4 regions of the Sporosarcina newyorkensis genome follow, and region 1 is predicted to be linked to each of the others. Evidence: riboswitches for the same ligand, from Rfam matches in the RefSeq annotation. Region 1 holds a riboswitch; each other region holds the start of a gene.
What was found. A riboswitch is a leader RNA that binds a small molecule or an ion and turns the genes downstream of it on or off. The one in region 1 is predicted to bind S-adenosylmethionine.
Positions count from the first base shown of each region.

Region 2: it holds a riboswitch for S-adenosylmethionine, as region 1 does, so the genes downstream of both, metK (methionine adenosyltransferase) here and B5D59_RS08280 (O-acetylhomoserine aminocarboxypropyltransferase/cysteine synthase family protein) in region 1, are expected to answer to the same signal.
Region 3: it holds a riboswitch for S-adenosylmethionine, as region 1 does, so the genes downstream of both, B5D59_RS15015 (methionine biosynthesis PLP-dependent protein) here and B5D59_RS08280 (O-acetylhomoserine aminocarboxypropyltransferase/cysteine synthase family protein) in region 1, are expected to answer to the same signal.
Region 4: it holds a riboswitch for S-adenosylmethionine, as region 1 does, so the genes downstream of both, metA (homoserine O-acetyltransferase MetA) here and B5D59_RS08280 (O-acetylhomoserine aminocarboxypropyltransferase/cysteine synthase family protein) in region 1, are expected to answer to the same signal.

Region 1 is NZ_FUYJ01000003.1:335,747-340,573, reverse strand. It holds gene B5D59_RS08295 (MBL fold metallo-hydrolase) at 1-711, shown strand, start outside; gene B5D59_RS08290 (sulfurtransferase TusA family protein) at 1,135-1,362, shown strand; gene B5D59_RS08285 (sulfite exporter TauE/SafE family protein) at 1,423-2,199, shown strand; SAM riboswitch class I at 2,296-2,402, shown strand; gene B5D59_RS08280 (O-acetylhomoserine aminocarboxypropyltransferase/cysteine synthase family protein) at 2,639-3,931, shown strand; gene B5D59_RS08275 (glycine betaine uptake BCCT transporter) at 3,981-4,827, opposite strand, start outside.
Region 2 is NZ_FUYJ01000006.1:194,863-199,689, reverse strand. It holds gene pckA (phosphoenolpyruvate carboxykinase (ATP)) at 1-1,461, opposite strand, end outside; SAM riboswitch class I at 1,632-1,751, shown strand; gene metK (methionine adenosyltransferase) at 1,929-3,140, shown strand; gene B5D59_RS12730 (amidase) at 3,249-4,685, shown strand; gene B5D59_RS12725 (hypothetical protein) at 4,717-4,827, opposite strand, start outside.
Region 3 is NZ_FUYJ01000009.1:25,979-30,805, reverse strand. It holds gene B5D59_RS15040 (Ltp family lipoprotein) at 1-160, opposite strand, end outside; gene B5D59_RS15030 (spectrin repeat,Rudiment single hybrid domain protein) at 707-940, shown strand; gene B5D59_RS15025 (type 1 glutamine amidotransferase domain-containing protein) at 1,150-1,665, shown strand; gene B5D59_RS15020 (hypothetical protein) at 1,956-2,138, shown strand; gene B5D59_RS15015 (methionine biosynthesis PLP-dependent protein) at 2,230-3,360, opposite strand; SAM riboswitch class I at 3,442-3,545, opposite strand; gene B5D59_RS15010 (DMT family transporter) at 3,700-4,044, shown strand; gene B5D59_RS15005 (DMT family transporter) at 4,041-4,361, shown strand; gene B5D59_RS15000 (methylated-DNA--[protein]-cysteine S-methyltransferase) at 4,354-4,827, shown strand, end outside.
Region 4 is NZ_FUYJ01000006.1:52,297-57,123, forward strand. It holds gene B5D59_RS11980 (HAD family hydrolase) at 1-538, shown strand, start outside; gene B5D59_RS11985 (DUF421 domain-containing protein) at 582-1,286, opposite strand; gene metA (homoserine O-acetyltransferase MetA) at 1,358-2,266, opposite strand; SAM riboswitch class I at 2,360-2,466, opposite strand; gene B5D59_RS11995 (AbrB/MazE/SpoVT family DNA-binding domain-containing protein) at 2,639-2,908, shown strand; gene B5D59_RS12000 (thioredoxin family protein) at 3,099-3,410, opposite strand; gene serA (phosphoglycerate dehydrogenase) at 4,031-4,827, shown strand, end outside.

The DNA.
Region 1 (4,827 bases):
GGAGAAGCGGCAGTCGTGGATGCTACGCGTATGACGAATGTATTTTCGGAATTTGCTGATCAGCTTGGAGTTAAAATTACACATGTCTTGGACACCCATTTGCATGCAGACCATATTTCCGGTGGTCGCAAGTTGGCGGAAGCAGCGGGTGCAACATACTGGTTGCCGCCGAAAGACGCAGAAGAAGTGACATTCAATTTCGCAGCATTGGAAGAGGAGGCTTCTATCCAGATCGGTAAAACGAAAATTGATATCCAGCCGCTATATTCACCTGGACATACAATTGGTTCTACTTCATTTATTGTGGATGACAGCTATTTGATGACAGGGGATATTTTATTCATCGATTCGATTGGCCGTCCTGATTTGGCAGGGTTGGCAGAGGATTGGGTAGGTGATTTACGTGAATCATTATACAGCCGTTACCAAGAGTTATCCGAAGAACTGATCGTACTTCCAGCGCATTTCATGATTATGGATGAGCTGAATGACGACGGTAGTGTTGCAGAGAAGCTAGGCGTGTTATATGAACGAAATCATGGCTTGAATATCGAGGATGAGGAGCAATTCAGGGAATTGGTGACAGGCAATCTACCGCCACAGCCAAATGCGTATCAAGAAATCCGCCAGACAAATATGGGCAAGGTCCAACCGGATGAAGAAACACAACGCGAAATGGAAATCGGACCGAATCGCTGTGCGGTGAGATAAGGTGTTGTAATCGAACCCACTTCGGCGCTTGCGGATGGCTCCCGCAATGTGCCGTTCTGGAAGAACGCCTGCCTGTCACATCGCTCCGTATACCCGCTTGTGAGGCGCCTACTTTTTTTGAGTGGGGGTTAACCGATGTGTTTTTCTAGCAAGACCATTTCAGACTAGACATCAGACTCGGAATTGCCTACTTTAAACACAACATAATGATACCTACCCATTCCAGCGAAGCCGCAACTGCGGGGTCGGCCGTTGCCATGAGACTGCTAGCATGAACTTCGCTAGCTGGCTCGTGGCGTAAGGCAATTCCCTAGCGGCACAGCGGTGCCAGTGAACTTTACTCTGCCAATGGAAGTCGAGCGACGGGACAACAAACTGTAATTTTATTTTCAATTAAAAACGATTCAAAAGGAGAAGATACAAATGAACACGACAAAATTTTTAGATGCTAAAGGATTGGCTTGCCCAATGCCGATCGTACGGACAAAAAAAGCGATGAAAGAACTAGAAGCAGGGGATATCCTTGAAATTCATGCAACGGACAAAGGATCTGTAGCAGATTTGACAGCTTGGGCCGCATCAGGAAATCACAAGGTAGTGGACCAGCAACAAGAGTCCGATGTCTTTAAATTTTGGATTCAAAAAGGATAAACTAAGCAAAGAGGGTGTTCCATTGCCCTCTTTCATTAGGAAGGAGGGAGAGAGAACATCATGAGTTTTACATTTATCATCACCATCTTCCTCATTGGATTTGTCGGCTCATTCCTTTCCGGCATGATGGGAATTGGCGGTGCCATCGTCAAATATCCAATGTTACTTTTCATTCCTGCATTACTTGGTTTTGAAGCTTTTTCATCGCATGACGTCTCGGGTATTACGGCAGTTGAAGTATTCTTTGCTTCTCTCTCAGGTGTCTTTGCTTATCGCAAGAGCAATCTAATCTTGAAGCCACTTGTGTTGTATATGGGAATCAGCGTATTGATCGGCAGTGTAATCGGAGGGGCAGGTTCCAGTCTGCTGTCGGAAGCAACCGTTAACATTGTATATGGTGTATTGGCCGTGCTGGCAGCCGTGATGATGTTCATTCCGCAAAAAGGTCTTGATAACATCCCCGTGGAAGAAATTGCGTTCAATAAATGGATAGCCACAGGAACTGCATTGCTAGTTGGGTTGGCTGCAGGAATTGTAGGGGCAGGAGGGGCGTTTATCCTCGTACCGATCATGCTTGTTGTATTAAAAATTCCTACACGGGTCACGATAGCCACTTCGCTAGCAATCACTTTATTGTCTTCAATCGGTTCGGCGTCAGGAAAACTCTTCACAGGGCAAGTTCCCTATGAACCGGCGCTTGTCATGATTATTGCGAGCGTGCTGGCGGCCCCGCTTGGAGTGAAGGTAAGTCGCAAAGTCAATACGAAAGTGTTGCAAGGAATTCTCGCTGTATTGATCATGGGCTCTGCAGTGAAAATTTGGTGGGATATTTTTTAGAAATCACAATGATTTCTAAACATTCTACTAATAACCCTTGCATTTAGTTGGTATTGGCTTTATACTATTTTTCAAGATGGAAAACGAATAGACAAACTCTTATCAAGAGCGGCGGAGGGATTAGGCCCTATGATGCCCGGCAACCGGCTAGTTATGCAAAGGTGCTACTTCCTACAAACTGTTGACAGTTTGGAAGATAAGAGAGGTATGAGCGAAAGCAAAGCCCTCTTCTTATTTTTAGGAAGAGGGTTTCTTTGTATACTCACTAGGCTCATTGTCTAGCTGCAGAGGGCAGCTGCTCGGGACGTTTCGGTCTTTTCGAAAAAGGGGGAGAGCACCCTTTTACGATAAGCCCTCCAACGTCTGTCACGACAAAACGCCCTCTTCTGCTTTTCAGTATTCCATCAGGTAGACTAATAAATTCGGAGGGGAAATAGTTATGACTAAATTTCAGCCAGAAACTGTTTTATTGCACGGAGGACAGCAGCCAGATCCTGTAACCGGTTCACGTGCTGTGCCGATTCATCGTACGACTTCATATGTTTTCAGAGATACAGAGCATGCACAGAATTTATTTGCTTTGCAAGAAGCAGGCAATATCTATACACGTATTACTAACCCGACTGTCGCAGTTTTTGAGGAGCGTGTGGCGCAGATCGAAGGTGGATCTGCAGCAGTAGGGCTATCATCCGGAATGGCGGCAATCGCATTTTCGATCCTGAACATTGCGGGCGCGGGAGATGAAATTGTGGCGGCCAGCAATCTGTATGGCGGCACGTACAATTTATTCGCTGTGACACTGCCGCGCTATGGCATCACGGTGAAGTTCGTGGATGCATCTGATCCGAAAAACTTTGAAGCGGCAATTACAGATAAGACGAAGGCGTTATTCGCAGAGACGATCGGTAATCCGAGCCTGCAAGTCCTTGATGTAGAAGCGGTAGCGAAAGTCGCGCATGACAACGGTATTCCATTGTTGGTGGATAACACGTTCCCGTCTCCATATGGCTCCAATCCGATTGAGTTCGGAGCAGACGTAGTCATTCACTCCGCAACGAAATGGATTGGCGGGCACGGCACGACGATTGGAGGCGTGGCGGTCGATGCAGGGAAATTTGATTGGACTCAAGGAAAATTCCCAGGGTTCACAGAACCGGATGAATCGTATCATGGGTTGAGATATGGCATCGATACGGCAGGGGCTGCATTCGCAACGAAGCTGCGCGTTCAATTATTGCGTGATTTCGGACCTTGCTTGGCGCCGGACAGTGCATTTAATTTATTGCAGGGGCTTGAGACGCTTCATTTGCGTGTGCCTCGCCATAATGAAAACGCACAGAAAGTCGCAGCATTCTTGAAGGGACATCCGGCAGTGGACTGGGTGACGTATACGGGTCTTGAAGAACACCCGACGTATGAGTTGGCGCAAAAACACTTGAAGCACGGCTATGGTTCCATTATTGTTTTCGGCATTAAAGGTGGCCGGGATGCAGGTCGTAAAGTGATTGATAATGTGGAAATCTGGTCGCATGTAGCAAATGTTGGCGACGCGAAGTCGTTGATCATTCATCCGGCATCTACTACGCACCAGCAGTTATCTGCAGAAGATCTGAAGAATTCGGGTGTGACTGAAGAGTTGATTCGCCTGTCTGTCGGGTTGGAATCAGCAGATGATATTATTGCAGATTTAAAACAAGCGATTGAGAAAGCGGTCGAAAAGGCTGTTCATTAATTAATAGATAAAAGCAAAAAAGTCACCGAGTCCGGTGACTTTTTTGTATTTACCGACGTTTCACTTTCCTTCGTTCTTCTTTCAATGACATGAACAACGAAGTGACCATCATGATCAAGATAACGGAAAACGGCAGGGCGGCGATGATAACTACATTTTGCAGCGCATCCAATCCACCGACAAACAATAAAATAACAGCGATCGAGGACTGAATCACTCCCCATACCACCTTTAAATTATTAGGTGGTGTCAGCGATCCGTAAGATGACTGCATACCGAGTACGAAGGTAGCTGAATCTGCAGAAGTGATGAAAAATGAAATGATAAGCAAAATGGCGATCATGGATATTATAGAAGACCACGGCATGCCGCTGAACATCTCAAAAATTGTCAGCTCAGTTGCAGTGGAAGCTAAATCAATAATCCCGGCCTTTTGTGTTTCAATTGCTGTAGTACCAAATGCAGAAAACCAGATCATACTTAACACGGTTGGTACGACGAGTAAACCGATCATAAACTCCCGGATCGTTCTCCCTTTCGAAACCCGGGCAATGAACATACCGACAAATGGCGACCAAGCGATCCACCAAGCCCAATAAAATATTGTCCAATCATTAAGCCATGCACGATTCCCAACATCAAGAGGGGCAGTACGGAAACTCATGCGAACAAGATGCTCTAAATACCCACCGATCGAGTCGGTGAACATATCGAAAATAAGCAATGTGGGTCCTAAAGCAATGACGAAAAATAATAATGCAATAGCAAGGACCATATTGGCATTTGATAAGATTTTGATCCCCTTGCCGAGCCCGCTCCATGCAGACACCAAGAACAAAATCGTTACTATGATGATAATGATGAGTTGCGATAGGAAACTGACAGGAATACCAAAA
Region 2 (4,827 bases), on a different contig from region 1:
GTAACGTGGGTGTAACACATTGCTTGGCACGCCTTCGATTTCAAGAGGCATTTCGAGTCCAAAGATTTCATTTGTCTTAGTCTCTACATTATCCAACTTACCGGCAATTGCCGCGCGAACCATAGTTCGTGTGTAACCTAAGTTCATACGAGAACCGACACCGAATATTCCGCCGGTCCAGCCAGTATTAACCAAGAACACTTTTGCGCCGTGTTCGTCAATTTTCTTACCAAGCATCTCTGCATACGTTGCAGCCGGAAGAGGTAAGAACGGTGAACCGAAGCAAGTAGAGAATGTTGGTTCTGGAGCAGTGATTCCACGCTCCGTACCTGCCAATTTCGATGTGAAGCCACTTAAGAAGTGGTACATTGCCTGTTCTTTTGTCAGAATCGAGATTGGAGGCAATACGCCGGAAGCATCAGCCGTTAAGAAGATGATGTTTTTCGGATGACCCGCAATAGACGGTGTCACAATATTTTCGATATTTTCAATCGGGTAAGCAGCCCGTGTATTTTCAGTTAATGAATTGTCATCATAATCCGGTATACGTGTATCTTCGTCCAATACAACGTTTTCCAACACGGAACCGAAACGGATCGCGCCAAAGATTTCAGGTTCTTTTTCTTCAGAAAGGTTGATACATTTCGCGTAGCATCCGCCTTCGATATTGAATACACCGTTATCAGACCAGCCGTGCTCGTCGTCACCGATCAACTTGCGGTCAGCGTCTGCGGAAAGTGTTGTTTTACCTGTTCCTGAAAGACCGAAGAACAGTGCCACATCGCCGTCTTCTCCAACGTTAGCTGAACAGTGCATCGATAGGATGCCTTGTTCTGGAAGCAAGAAATTCATCGCAGAGAAAATAGATTTTTTCATTTCTCCTGCGTACTCTGTTCCGCCGATCAAGACAATTCGTTTTTCAAGGGACATGATGATGAATGTCTCTGAATTTGTGCCATCCACTTCTGGATCCGCTTTGAAAGAAGGGGCAGCCAAGATTGTGAATTGCGCTTCGTGTGACTGTAGTTCTTCTGCAGTTGGACGGATGAATAATTGGTGAACAAACTGGTTTTGCCAAGCCAATTCATTGACAACTTGTATGGATAACTGAGAGTCTTTATCTGCACCTGCGTATCCTTTGAAAACGAAGAGTTCATCCTTTTGCTTCAAATGATCGATGACTTTCGTGTATAATGAATCAAATACGTCAGGGGAGATTGGCTTGTTGACGCTTCCCCAATCTACTTTATCTTTGGACACTGCATCTTCGACGATAAATTTATCCTTCGGAGAGCGTCCAGTATATTTACCTGTGCGTGCTGCTAGAGCGCCATCTGCTGAGAGTTCGGCTTCTCCTTTAGCGACTGCCTTTTCGGTTAATTCTGCCACAGACGCTTGGATCGTCACGTTGCTTCCTGATAGAAGACTTTTTAAACTATCATCAATTTTTGCAGATATCATATTTACATACCGTCCTTTGCGTAGTCGTTTTATTTGAGTAGAACATCTTAATTCGTAAATAGTATAACACATTAAGAATAATAATCTATACTAATTAAAAACTCAAGTGATTTGAGATAAAAAAATTGACAAAATCACAACTTTTTTATACTATGTGACATGAACGGATACTCTTATCCCGAGTTGGTGGAGGGTACAGGCCCTATGAAACCCGGCAACCTGCAAAAGACAGTAGTCTAGCGCGAAGGTGCCAAACCTGAAGCAAGGTTAAATTCCTTGGACGATAAGAGTGAAAGGTGCTGCGCGTGAAATTTTGCCTTTTACTCATTGCTAGAAAGTGAGTAGGGGGCTTTTTATATTGTCTAGCCCTGAATCCTTATGGTATATGATTGACGTCAATTCAGGCGTGGAGCTTTACCAGGGACTTAAGAGAGTACCGTATCATGTTGATTGAGGGGGAAACAAAAATGACAAACCGTCGACTGTTTACATCAGAATCAGTTACTGAAGGCCATCCTGACAAGATGTGCGACCAAATATCGGATGCGATTTTGGATGCGATATTAAAGGAAGATGCGAATGCCCGTGTGGCATGTGAAACGAGTATTACGACAGGACTCGTATTGGTAATGGGTGAAATCACTACCACTACCTACGTAGATATCCCAAGAGTAGTTCGTGATACTGTGAAAGAAATTGGGTACACACGTGCGAAATACGGTTTCGATTATGAAACTTCTGCTGTTTTAACTTCTATTGATGAGCAATCACCTGAAATTGCCGCGAGTGTCAACGTTGCGCTCGAAGCTCGTGAAGGCTCTATGACAGACGAAGAACTGGATGCCATCGGAGCGGGTGACCAAGGATTGATGTTTGGTTACGCTTGTAATGAAACACCTGAATTAATGCCGCTTCCGATCAGTCTTTCCCACAAGCTGGCATTCCGACTTGCGCAAGCGCGTAAAGAAGAGTTGATTTCTTACCTGCGTCCTGATGGTAAAACGCAAGTAACTGTAGAGTATGACGAAGACAACAAACCTGTGCGGATTGATACGATTGTTATTTCGACACAGCATCATCCGGAAGCGACAATGGAACAAATCGAGAAGGATATTAAAGAAGTAGTAATCGACGCGGTCGTACCTGCTCACCTATTGGACGAACAGACGAAATACTTCATTAATCCGACAGGAAGTTTTGTTGTGGGTGGTCCTCAGGGAGATGCGGGACTCACTGGAAGAAAAATCATCGTGGATACATATGGCGGATATTCTCGTCATGGCGGCGGTGCATTTTCTGGTAAAGATGCAACAAAAGTTGATCGTTCTGCTTCCTATGCTGCACGCTATGTTGCGAAAAATATTGTGGCGGCAGGATTGGCAGAGCATTGTGAAGTACAACTTGCCTATGCAATCGGTGTGGCAAGCCCGGTATCCATTTCAATTAATACATTCGATACAGGCCGTCTATCCGAAGCACTCTTAGTCGAATTTGTTCGCGAGTTGTTTGATCTGCGACCTGCAGGCATCATTAAAATGCTTGATCTTCGTCGTCCGATCTATCAACAAACGGCTGCATACGGTCATTTTGGCCGTACGGATATTGATTTGCCGTGGGAGAAAACGGATAAGGCAGATGCATTATTAGAATTAGCAATTAAAAATGATGTGAAACAATAAAAAAGATAGTTGAAGGCAGAAAGAGGGATTAATATCCTTCTTCCTGCCTTTTTTTTATAGTATAATATAAAATAAAGAACATTCAGAAATTGGGAAAGGGGAAATTTATTGACTACACTACAACATACATCTGTGCTCGATATGGATGCTGTGCAATTGAAAGCGGAGTTAGATAGCGGGCAGATTACTTCACGTCAAGCGACGGAGGCTTATATTGCACAATGTCAGGCAACCAATCCAGCTGTGAACTTTTTAGTGGAAGAGCGATTTACTAAGGCGTTGGCCGAAGCGGATCAAGCAGACAAAGAACGGAATACAATGAAGATGACAGGGAAATTATTTGGCGTACCTATTAGTATGAAGGAATCATTCGATGTGGCTGGGATGCAGACGACAGGCGGATTGCCGTATCGTAAGGGACAGATGCAAACGACAGACGCGGAAATTGTCCGTCGATTAAAAGCGGAAGGCGCCATCCTGATCGGCAAGACAAATACACCGGCACTCTGTTTTTGTCAGGAGACCGACAATGCATTGTATGGCCGCACCAACAATCCCTACGACCTCTCTAGGACAGTAGGCGGCTCGAGTGGCGGAGAAGGTGCGGCGATTGCTCTAGGGGCGGCTGCAGCGGGAATAGGTTCAGATATCGGAGGATCCATCCGTTTCCCAAGTCATTTTACTGGGGTCATTGGCTTCAAATCAGGAAATTCGCAAGTTTCATCAATCGGCAGCTATCCTGCCGAAGAGCATCCATTACAGCAAAGAATGCTTGGAATCGGGCCGATGACAAAATCGGTACGGGATGCAAAACTGCTTTACAGCATCATTGCGGATGAACTACCTATGGAAAATGAGTTGAATCAATATACTGTAACGTTCTTGCCCGATATGAAGCTGCCGCTATCTAAGGAGACAGAAGGCTTCTTACAGGCGATCAAAGGATTTCTGTCGACAGAATTTCCTATTAGAGAGGACATACCTCCTCATTTTCAAGAATCAGCGGAATTATGGCAAGAGATCATGTCCATTGACGGCGCGAGTGGAGCAGCAGTAGAAGCATTCGGCACACGTCCGATCCGGCCGGTGCGTGAATTTTTATTAGACAAGGCGGGCAAACAAACCGATTTGCATCGGTATTTATCCTGGGCTTTAATTGGTGCCTCTTTATTCAAACCTTCAGCGGAACGAGTAGCTGAGATCGAAACCATTATTGAAAAAGGTGATGCGGAATTAGACCGCTATCTGGATAAGCGAATCCTTGTTTTGCCTGTTTATCATACGGCAGCCCTTTCGCACGGTATCGTATACAAAGAGTTATTCTCCATTCGGAAGACATTTCTGCAATATATTCCTTACGTCGCGTATGCCAATGTGTGGGGGCTTCCTGCTTTGACAATCCCTATTGGAGCGGATCGAGACGGCATGCCGCTTGGTGTACAACTAGTGAGCAAAATCGGGAATGAAGATGCGTTGTTTGCACTGGGCGCACGTCTAGAGGAAGAGTATAAAGGCTATTCGAGAGTTATCCCATCTTTCATATGAATCAATTATGTTTTAGCATAATTGATTCTATTTATTTCCAGTTTTTAATCAAACCACCTACTATCAGACCGAATACAGCGTGTGCGGCCGTCCAATAGAACCAGGCTGCCCCATCTGTAATGGCAGGTGGTTGTTCAGATAA
Region 3 (4,827 bases), on a different contig from region 1:
GTTTTGCATCAGCTGAAGTCTCCACTTTTTTCGGTTCTTCCTCCGCCTCTTCTTCCATAGTTGATCCAATAGCACCTAAAATAAAAATAACTACAATAGTGATAAACCACCATCTTTTATAAAATGGCTTTTTAACTTTAACTTTCTTCTTGTCTCCCAATGGTACCCCTCCCATAATTATGTATATTTACAGGATACATGATATAGGTAAGAAAGGCTATTCGGTTTTTCAAATATTTTTTAGAAAATGAAGGTGATCCAGTTTAATTGGTTATCAGTATTTAATACAAATTGTTTTGAGTTTTAACCCCAGTTTAACCCCAACCAGAAAAACGCACAAAAAAAGCACCACTCAATTGGAGTGATGCCTTCTCGCAAACCTTGAAACTATGCGGTTTGTTAAGCCGTCTTTGCCGTAATTTAGTCATAGAAAGTTTTAAACCACCACTTCTCGAAGTGGGTGTTTGCAGAAACGTTCCTGTACGTCCGAGTTGCTAAAAGGAACCCGGCATGCCATTTCCGTTCCGTAATAAACTCCCTGTTACAGCTTAAAGGTTAAAACTTAATGTCATACGAACAATACAGCTTGTAAATTTATAATACACCCGAACAGCTGAAAATGCAAATGGAAAGTTTTTCAATGAAACGAAACTTAAGCGGTTATAAAAACGTATAAAGAAGAAAACTTGGAGGAGCGATTAGATCTATGGATACGAATGAAACATCTCCGCAAAAAAATGAACTAATTTCTAAGCAATCGCAGGAAATCAGTACGCTGAATACAGAAGTAGAAGAGCTTCGTAAAGAAGTGAAGCAATTGCGTGAAGACTTGGAATTGATTAATGTCTTTCAGAAGAAGCCGGTTGTGTCGACGGAACTGGTCCAAACCGTTGGGGGTCTTATTATCGCCGCTCTTGTCATCATTGGTATATTTTTTTAAACGAGTTTTTTTCTAATGTAATTAGAAAAGTACCAGGAATATGCACAGAGATTCAAGTTGATATAAGCAGGCAAATTTTCTGGAAAGATGAAACGAATACGACCGTAAATTTAGATACTGAGGATAAGAGACAGCTTAGCCGTGCGATGTTTAGATCTTTTAATTCGTGGAATAGTAGGTCTAGAACATCACATAAGGAGTGGTAAGCAATGGCAAAGATCGCAACAGTACTAGGAGACATGTTTGAGGACTCAGAATATACGAAGCCGGCCAAAGCCTATAAAGATGCTGGACATGAAGTCGAAGTGATTGGGACGGAAGCTGGATCGGCAGTTACCGGTATGAAAGAAAACACGAAAGTAAAAGTCGATAAAGGAATTGACAATGCGAAGTCATCAGATTATGATGCTTTATTTATCCCAGGTGGATTCTCCCCAGATATTTTGCGCGCAGATGATCGTTTTGTAAAATTTGTCAAAGAATTCATGGATGCCGACAAACCAGTTTTTGCTATCTGTCATGGACCACAGCTATTGATCACGGCGAAAACATTAGAAGGTCGTGACGCAACAGGATACAAATCGATTCGTGTCGATATGGAATATGCGGGTGCAAAGTACGCAGACAAAGAAGTCGTTGTCTGTCAGAATCAGCTAGTCACAAGCCGTCAGCCTGATGATATCCCGGCATTTAACAGAGAATCCTTAAAACTGTTGGAAAAATAATAGTTGAAAAGAGACTGTCCTGAAAGTCAGAAATGGCTTTTAGGGCAGTTTTTTCTTTGGGGAGAACAAAGAACACGCTAAAGTACAGCGGCCCCGAAGCAATGCAGCTTTTTTGTTGGACTAATATGCATATTTCAAGTTAATCGTGAAGTAGAATAAACCGATAGCATTCGAATTGAAAAAGGTTCTCACTTACACTTGAAAATTGTTCTCAACTAGAGTATGCTAAATACAACGAATTATTCAGAACCTTTGGGGAATCTTTAACTTGAAAGGTCGGGGATCTTGTTATGTATAAGTTGATTACATTGGCAATTATAGCGGGTATTGGCATAGGCACGACTGCCGGGTTTTCCTTAGGGAGTAAAGAGTGGGCGGGCATGCTGGCAGGTGTGGCGGCATTGGCATTTATTGTAGTGCCGGCAACAGTTGTTTACTCAGCGGAAAAGAAGAAATGGCAGCAAACTCAATGAGCATTTAAAAGACATCCTTCTCTCTAGGATGTCTTTTTTATTGCTAGGAAAGAAAAAATCCTCTTGCACTTGAACGCAAGAGGAGATGGGATTAATGAATATTTACGGCTTCTACTGCTTCTTTCGCAGCGTACAGTGCTTGTTTGACATCGGCAATTAAATCATCCGCATCCTCCACCCCGACTGAGAAGCGCAAGAGTCGATCATCGACACCGCGTCGATTCCGTTCTTCAATCGGAATGTCCATATGCGTCTGTGTTGTTGGATACGTGATGAAACTTTCGACGCCTCCAAGACTCTCTGCAAAGGAAATGAGTTTCATATTCTCTAAGAACGGTCCTACCCACTCGCTGTTTTGTACGCGGAACGAGAGCATACCGCCGATGCCGGCGTACAAGACATCTGCGATTAAAGGTTCTTGCTTCAAATAGGCTACCATTTCTTTTGCATTCGCGTCATGCTGCTTCATTCTCAAATGGAGTGTTTTGAGACCGCGGACTACGAGCCATGAATCAAACGGAGATAGTGTAGCGCCACTCGCATTATGGTTCGTGAACAAGCGGTCGCAAAGTTCTTCGCCTTTTGCTATGACAAGACCAGCAAGCACGTCATTATGACCACCGATATATTTCGTAGCGCTATGGATAACGATATCCGCACCTTCCTCAATCGGTCGTTGGAAATACGGTGTAAGGAACGTATTATCAACAATTAGCAACAGGCCATGCTTTTTAGCAAGTTCTGCATAAGTTGCGACGTTAATCTGCAGCATAAGCGGGTTGGTAGGTGTCTCCAAAAATATCGCTTTTGTACGATCTGTAATTGCTTGTTCAACTTCTGAAACATCATCAAATGTTAGGTAGTGTGTAGAAATCTGATAGGTTTTCTCATACTGTTGGAATAAACGATAGGTGCCGCCATACAGGTCCTCAGGGGCAAGGATTTCGTCACCTGTTTTAAACAGTGACAAGATTAGTTGAATAGCTGCCATTCCGGAGCTGCAGGCATAGCCTTGATCACCGGATTCTAAATCGGCAATGCCGTCTTCCAAAATAGAACGAGTCGGATTTTTTGTCCGCGTATAATCGTAGCCGGTAGACTGACCTAACCCTTCGTGATGATAAGCTGTTGATAAATAAATCGGTGTATTGACTGCGCCCGTTTTCTTATCGCTGTTATTCCCCAGCTGGACTAATCTTGTTTCTAATTCATTGTTTGTCATAGTATCCATCCCCTTCAGAAAAATAAAAAAGAGCCTCTTCATTTCGAATAGGCCCTCGAACATACAACATTTTCTTCAGTATTCTCATCTTCAAGGCGGTGTTCACCCTTGGAATTAGCACCATGCCAAGCTGGCTGGTTGCTGAGACTTCTTTGGGCCTATCCCTCCGTCTCTCTCGATAAGAATATTCTTAATATAGGAAAAATTATTAGTGGATTCATTCTATCATGCGAACATAGCAGATGCAAGCTTACTTCTACTAGGAATGCTTTTTTCGTTTAACTGAAAGGTTTGTTATACTAATAGACACTATAGAGCGAATGAAAGGAGACGTTAACTTTGGCTTGGAGTTATGTCGCTTTAGCTGCGGTCGTAGAAATATTTTGGGTGGTGGGACTGCGCTATTCGGAGACATTTCTGCATTGGATCGGAACTGGAGGCGCGATTATATTTAGTTTTTATTTCATTATTAAGGCATGTGAGAAATTGCCTTCAGGGACAGTTTATGCTGTCTTCACCGGTTCAGGCGCTGCAGCCATTCTATTAGTTGATATTTTCGTTTTCCACGCGGACTTCACCTGGATTACGCTGTCATTTATCTGTTTGATTGTCATCGGGGTTGTTGGTATCAAACTGACTACAGATGAGCAGTCGGATGAAGCGAATCAAGAAGGGGGCAGTTGACGTTGGCTTGGGTTTATTTAGCGATTGCCAGTCTTGGAGAAATCTTTGGGGTTATAAGCATCAATTATTACTTGCAGAAACGTACGATCAAGCGTCTCCTACTCATAGTTGGAGTATTCAGTTTCGGCTTTGTTTTTTTATCGTTAGCGATGCGCGATATTCAAATGAGTACGGCTTATGCAGTCTGGACAGGATTGGGAGCGGCAGGGGCAGTCCTGGCTGGTATTCTAATCTTTAAAGAGTCTGCAAGTGTGAAAAGGATTTTCTTTTTGTCATTGATTATAGTAGGGGCCGTTGGATTGAAGCTGTTTGGCTAATAGAAAGGTAGTGGGGAAACTGGTTTATTGGACAAGTTTTGATGTGGAAGGTTGGAACGTAACAATGGCAGCGACTGAAAGGGGCCTTCTCTATGTAGGCTTAGCTGAAGATGCTGAGGAAAAAATGAAGAGTTGGCTCACCAAACAATATGGCGCTGGCGAAGTGAAGGAAAATGCAGACAGATTAGCTGAATACGCAAATGAAGTGAGAAGTTACTTGTCTGGAGAAGTGCAAGATTTCACATGCTCCGTGGATTGGTCAGGCACACCATTTCAAAACAAGGTGTGGAAAGCGCTTCAAGATATTCCGTATGGACAATTGGTGACATATTCAGACATTGCCGAGATAATCGGTCATCCTTCTGCAATTCGAGCAGCTGCTTCCGCGATTGGAAAGAATCCGTTGTTGCTTGTCATCCCATGTCATCGGGTCATCGCAAAAAATGGAAGTCTATCGGGCTACCGG
Region 4 (4,827 bases), on a different contig from region 1:
GATTTTACCTTTATATATCTGTTACAAACTAAAATTACTGCCTGAAACCGAAATGAAAGAACGATCCATGAAGCTGTATTTGAAGGCTCTTGAATCTTTAACAACTGCACAACTAGAACAATACTTCGAAAATATGCATGAAGAAATGTTAAACGATTTCAATGAAGATGTCGTCAACAGATTAGCTCGACATCAAGCAGAAGGTCATCATGTATTGTTAGTTTCTGGTGCTTATACTCCCTTTTTGACTGCAGTCACGAGCCATTTGTCATTCGATCGTATTATCGGTACTGAAATCCCTTCATGCGGCGAACAGATTACGATGGACCAACCATTTCTACATATCCAAGGAGAGCGTAAAAACGAACAAATCGAAAAAGCACTTCAAGGTAAATCGATTGATTGGGAGAACAGCTTTGCTTACGGAGATAGCATCTCCGACTTGCCTGTGTTAGAGCAAGTCGGCAATCCTGTAGCCGTCAGACCCGATCCGAAACTTGCAGCCATAGCAAACCAACGAAATTGGGACATTTTATGATGAAAGCTGAAAAGCCCTGAATTCGGCTTCAGGGCTTCAAGCTTCAAGCATTCTTCAATGTATTAACATATAAGTTTCCATCGGTTTGAATTTCTGCATACAGCACATGCTCCGGCTTTCCGATGCCTTGCAGTTCCAGTTGTTGTTTCAACCATACATCAGTCAGCTTCAATTCACGCATATTTTCCTCTTGTACTTTTCCGTCGGTAATAATTTCGGTCGGAATATATTTAGGTTTAGGAGAAGCCACTTTGACATCTTTTTTCGTCGCCTTCTCTTCGCCCGGCTTAAGCATTATGCTCAAGTTTCCATTCGTTTCGAAAATCGCATAATTGACATCTTTCATGGAAAAAACGGCTTGTTCCCGAAGCATCATATTCAATTCATTGAAATTCAAACGCAGCTTACTTAACGAGCCTTCCACAATCTTTCCATCCTGAATTACGATGATTGGCTTATCATCCAGCAGGACACGTAGTTTTTTTGATTTAAACGTTAAATAATTGGCAAGTATCGTCAATACTGCCCATAGGATCATACCATATAACCCATTTAAGAACGGCGTCTCGGACTCCCCTGCCAAATTGGCGGCAATCGAACCGATCGTGATACCTGTCACGTAATGGAAGAAAGTCAATTGAGATATTTGTTTTTTTCCCATGAACCGGGCCAGGATCAGAAGGACGATAAAGGAAATAACAGTCCGCAAAGTCATTTCCCAAAAAGACAGCTCCAAAAACTCATCCATATTCACAACGCACACCTCCATTGAGTGGAGTATGTGTGAAATGCGGGAAACTATACTTTCATAAGCTTATTTCAATCCCAAACGTATGGCGTTGCTTGATAGACATAGTAGTTCAACCAGTTCGAGAATAACAAATGTGTATGTGAACGCCAAGTATTCATTGGTTCTCTCGTCGGATCATCATTCGGGAAATAATTTTCAGGTACATCAATATCCAATCCCTTTTGGACATCTCGCCCGTATTCTTCAGCCAATGTATGTGCATCATACTCTAAATGTCCTGTCACCATTATGTTTTTTTCATCATTAGAAATCACAATGAATGCACCCGCATCATCCGATACAGATAGCAGTGTCAAATCCGGATGCTTCTCAATTTCTTCTATGGAAACAGCCGTGTGACGTGAGTGAGGAGCAACAAATACATCGTTAAATCCTCTTGCCAAATTGACTGTTTGGTCCGTGATATCGTGAGAAAAAATCCCAAAACATTTCTTCGGCAACTCAAACTTATCAATGCCGTAATGATGATAAAGTGCGGCTTGCGCGCCCCAACAAATATGCAAGACAGAGGTCACATTGGTTTTTGTCCACTCCATGATTTTCTCTAATTCCTTCCAGTACACTACGTCTTCAAATTGCATATGTTCAATAGGTGCTCCTGTAATAATCATGCCGTCAAACTTGCGCTCTTTCACGTGTTCGAATGTTGTATAAAACGTTTCCAAATGAGTTTGACTGACATTTTTGGAAACATAGGTCGCCGTATTTAAAAACGTCACGTTTACTTGCAAAGGCGTATTACCAAGTAATCGTAATAATTGAAGTTCTGTTTTTTCTTTTTCAGGCATTAAATTCAGAATCAAAATGTTCAGCGGCCGAATATCTTGCTCCGTCGCCCGATCTTCATCCATGATGAAGATTTTTTCTTTCTTCAGTAACTCACCTGCAGGTAATTGTTTCGGTATATTAATCGGCATATTTCTTCCCCCTTGGCTATTCATTCGGCCTGTTTTTACAAAATAAAAAACCTCTTTTCCTGTAGATAAGAAAATGAAGGTTTAGGACCACAGTTCTTATCTCTCAAGACAACAATCTTGTTGGAGGTAGCACCTTCCTGTTTACACAGAGGTTGCTGAAGCTTCATCAGGCCAAATCCCTCAGCTTCTCTTGATAAGTAGTATTTAGTTAATATCATTTCACGAAAATGATTTACTGACTATTATAACATTAATAAACTAATTGTATAGTCAAATTTTCAAATAGTTCTGCTCATTCCAATCTCGTAAATTGTAGACCGGAAATATTTGTGTATAATAGGAACTACCAACTACTTTTTAAAGGAGGAACTCATGAGATCTTTAGGCATTGTTCGCAAAGTAGACCATCTTGGCAGAATAGTTATTCCGAAAGAACTACGCAAATCTTTGCAATTAGATAAAGGCGATCCCATTGAAATTTTCGCAGAAGAAGATCGAATCATTTTGAGAAAGTATCAAGTGAATAAGGCATGCTTCATTACTGGTGAAGTAACGAACGAAAACAAAGAACTATCAAACGGATTATTCATAAGTCCTCAAGGCGCGAAAATCCTTCTCGAACAATTACAGGATTATGTTTAAATAATAACAAGCCAACCATCTCCTCGGATCGTTGGCTTGTTAGCATACATCAAAGTAATAAAATTTGGTTGACTTCAGAGTGAAAAGCGGAACAAGTGAATATAAGTTTGTAGCCCGGAGATTGGCTCCCCGCGGAAAGCCATCCTCCCGGAACCTGGATCAACGGTTCTTATACCCACTCACCCTCTGCTCACAAACTATTGATAAACTCTTCAATCTCCTCTTTCGTCTTGCGATTCTTACTGACAAAACGGCCTGTTTCCTTGCCTTCACTGAATGCGATAAAGCTTGGGATGCCAAATATATCGAGCTGAGTGCACAAGTCAATAAACTCATCTCGGTCGACATAAATAAATTGGTACTCGGAAAATTCCGTTTCCAGTGTTGGTAAAAACGGCTCGATCACTCTGCAATCAGGACACCAATCTGCAGAAAACAAGAAAATCACTCGCTCTTCTTGCTTCAATTGTTCGAATCGCTCGAAGGACTCTAAGTTTTTCATCTTACATTACCCCTTTACTTGAATAGTATGGCACTACTATAACATTGATTGGCATATATCTTCTCTTCTCACGACTTATGCTATTTCCTAATACTCCATAGTAAAAGTTACTTATAATCCGCTTTTATCTCTCAAACACGAACGTTCACAAATCATTCAATAATTTACGTTCGCCTTTATTAGTTTTTCATTTTTTTCCGAAAAGTAATTGACAATTACTTTTGACGTGTTATGATTAGTTCAAATTTAATACACGCAAAACAATTTTGACGAAGACATACCTTCCTGTAAAAGAATTTTCTAGAGAGCTGATGAATTGGTGAGAGTCAGTAAATTCTTGGGATGGCGGCACTTCCGAATTGCTTGGCTGAATAGTTCAGTAGGCCAATCCGTCACATGCACGTTACGCATGCTGAATGAAGGCTGCTTTTGCAGCAAAACAAGGGTGGTACCGCGTTAGTTTATTGAGCTTTTCGCCCCTTACGTATGTAAGGGATGGAAGGCTTTTTTATTTTTCCTAAAAGGAGGTAAGCATAGAACGTACATATGGGATCAACTCTATAAAATTCATTTTGAAAACTTTACAACAATAAAAACTACTGAAGGAGAGAATGATTATTATGGCTTTTAAAGTACTTATTAGTGACCCACTTAGCGAGGACGGTATTTTTCCATTACGACAAGCAGAAGGTTTTGAAATTGTGATCGATACAGATTTGACACCTGACCAACTGAAGGATCGGATCAAAGGTTTTGATGCTCTTCTAGTACGTAGTCAGACAACTGTTACGAAAGAATTGCTAGATTCTGCTGATCAATTGAAAATTATTGGACGTGCAGGTGTAGGTGTCGACAATATCGATTTGGACGCAGCTACAGAAAAAGGGATTATCGTCGTCAATGCTCCTGATGGAAATACAAATTCAGCTGCTGAGCACACGGTAGCTATGATGATGGCGATGGCTCGTAAAATTCCACAAGCATTCAATTCACTGAAGAACAATAAATGGGACAGAAAATCATTTCTCGGTGTAGAGCTAAAAGACAAAACATTAGGGATTATCGGACTTGGCCGTATTGGTGCAGAAGTTGCCAGACGTGCGAAAGGTCAACGTATGAATGTCATCGCGTACGATCCATTCCTAACTGAAGAAATCGCAAAGAAATTGGGTATTGAAATTGGTACGGTAGATGAAGTATTAGCAGCTGCTGATTTCATTACAGTACATACACCATTGCTGAAAGAAACTCGCAGAATGATCAATAAGGAAGCATTCGAAAAAATGAAAGACGGTGTACAGATCATCAACTGTGCCCGTGGTGGAATTATTGACGAAGATGCATTATACGATGCGATTGTCGCCGGAAAAGTAGCAGGTGCGGCACTAGATGTATTCGAGGAGGAACCATTCCTAGA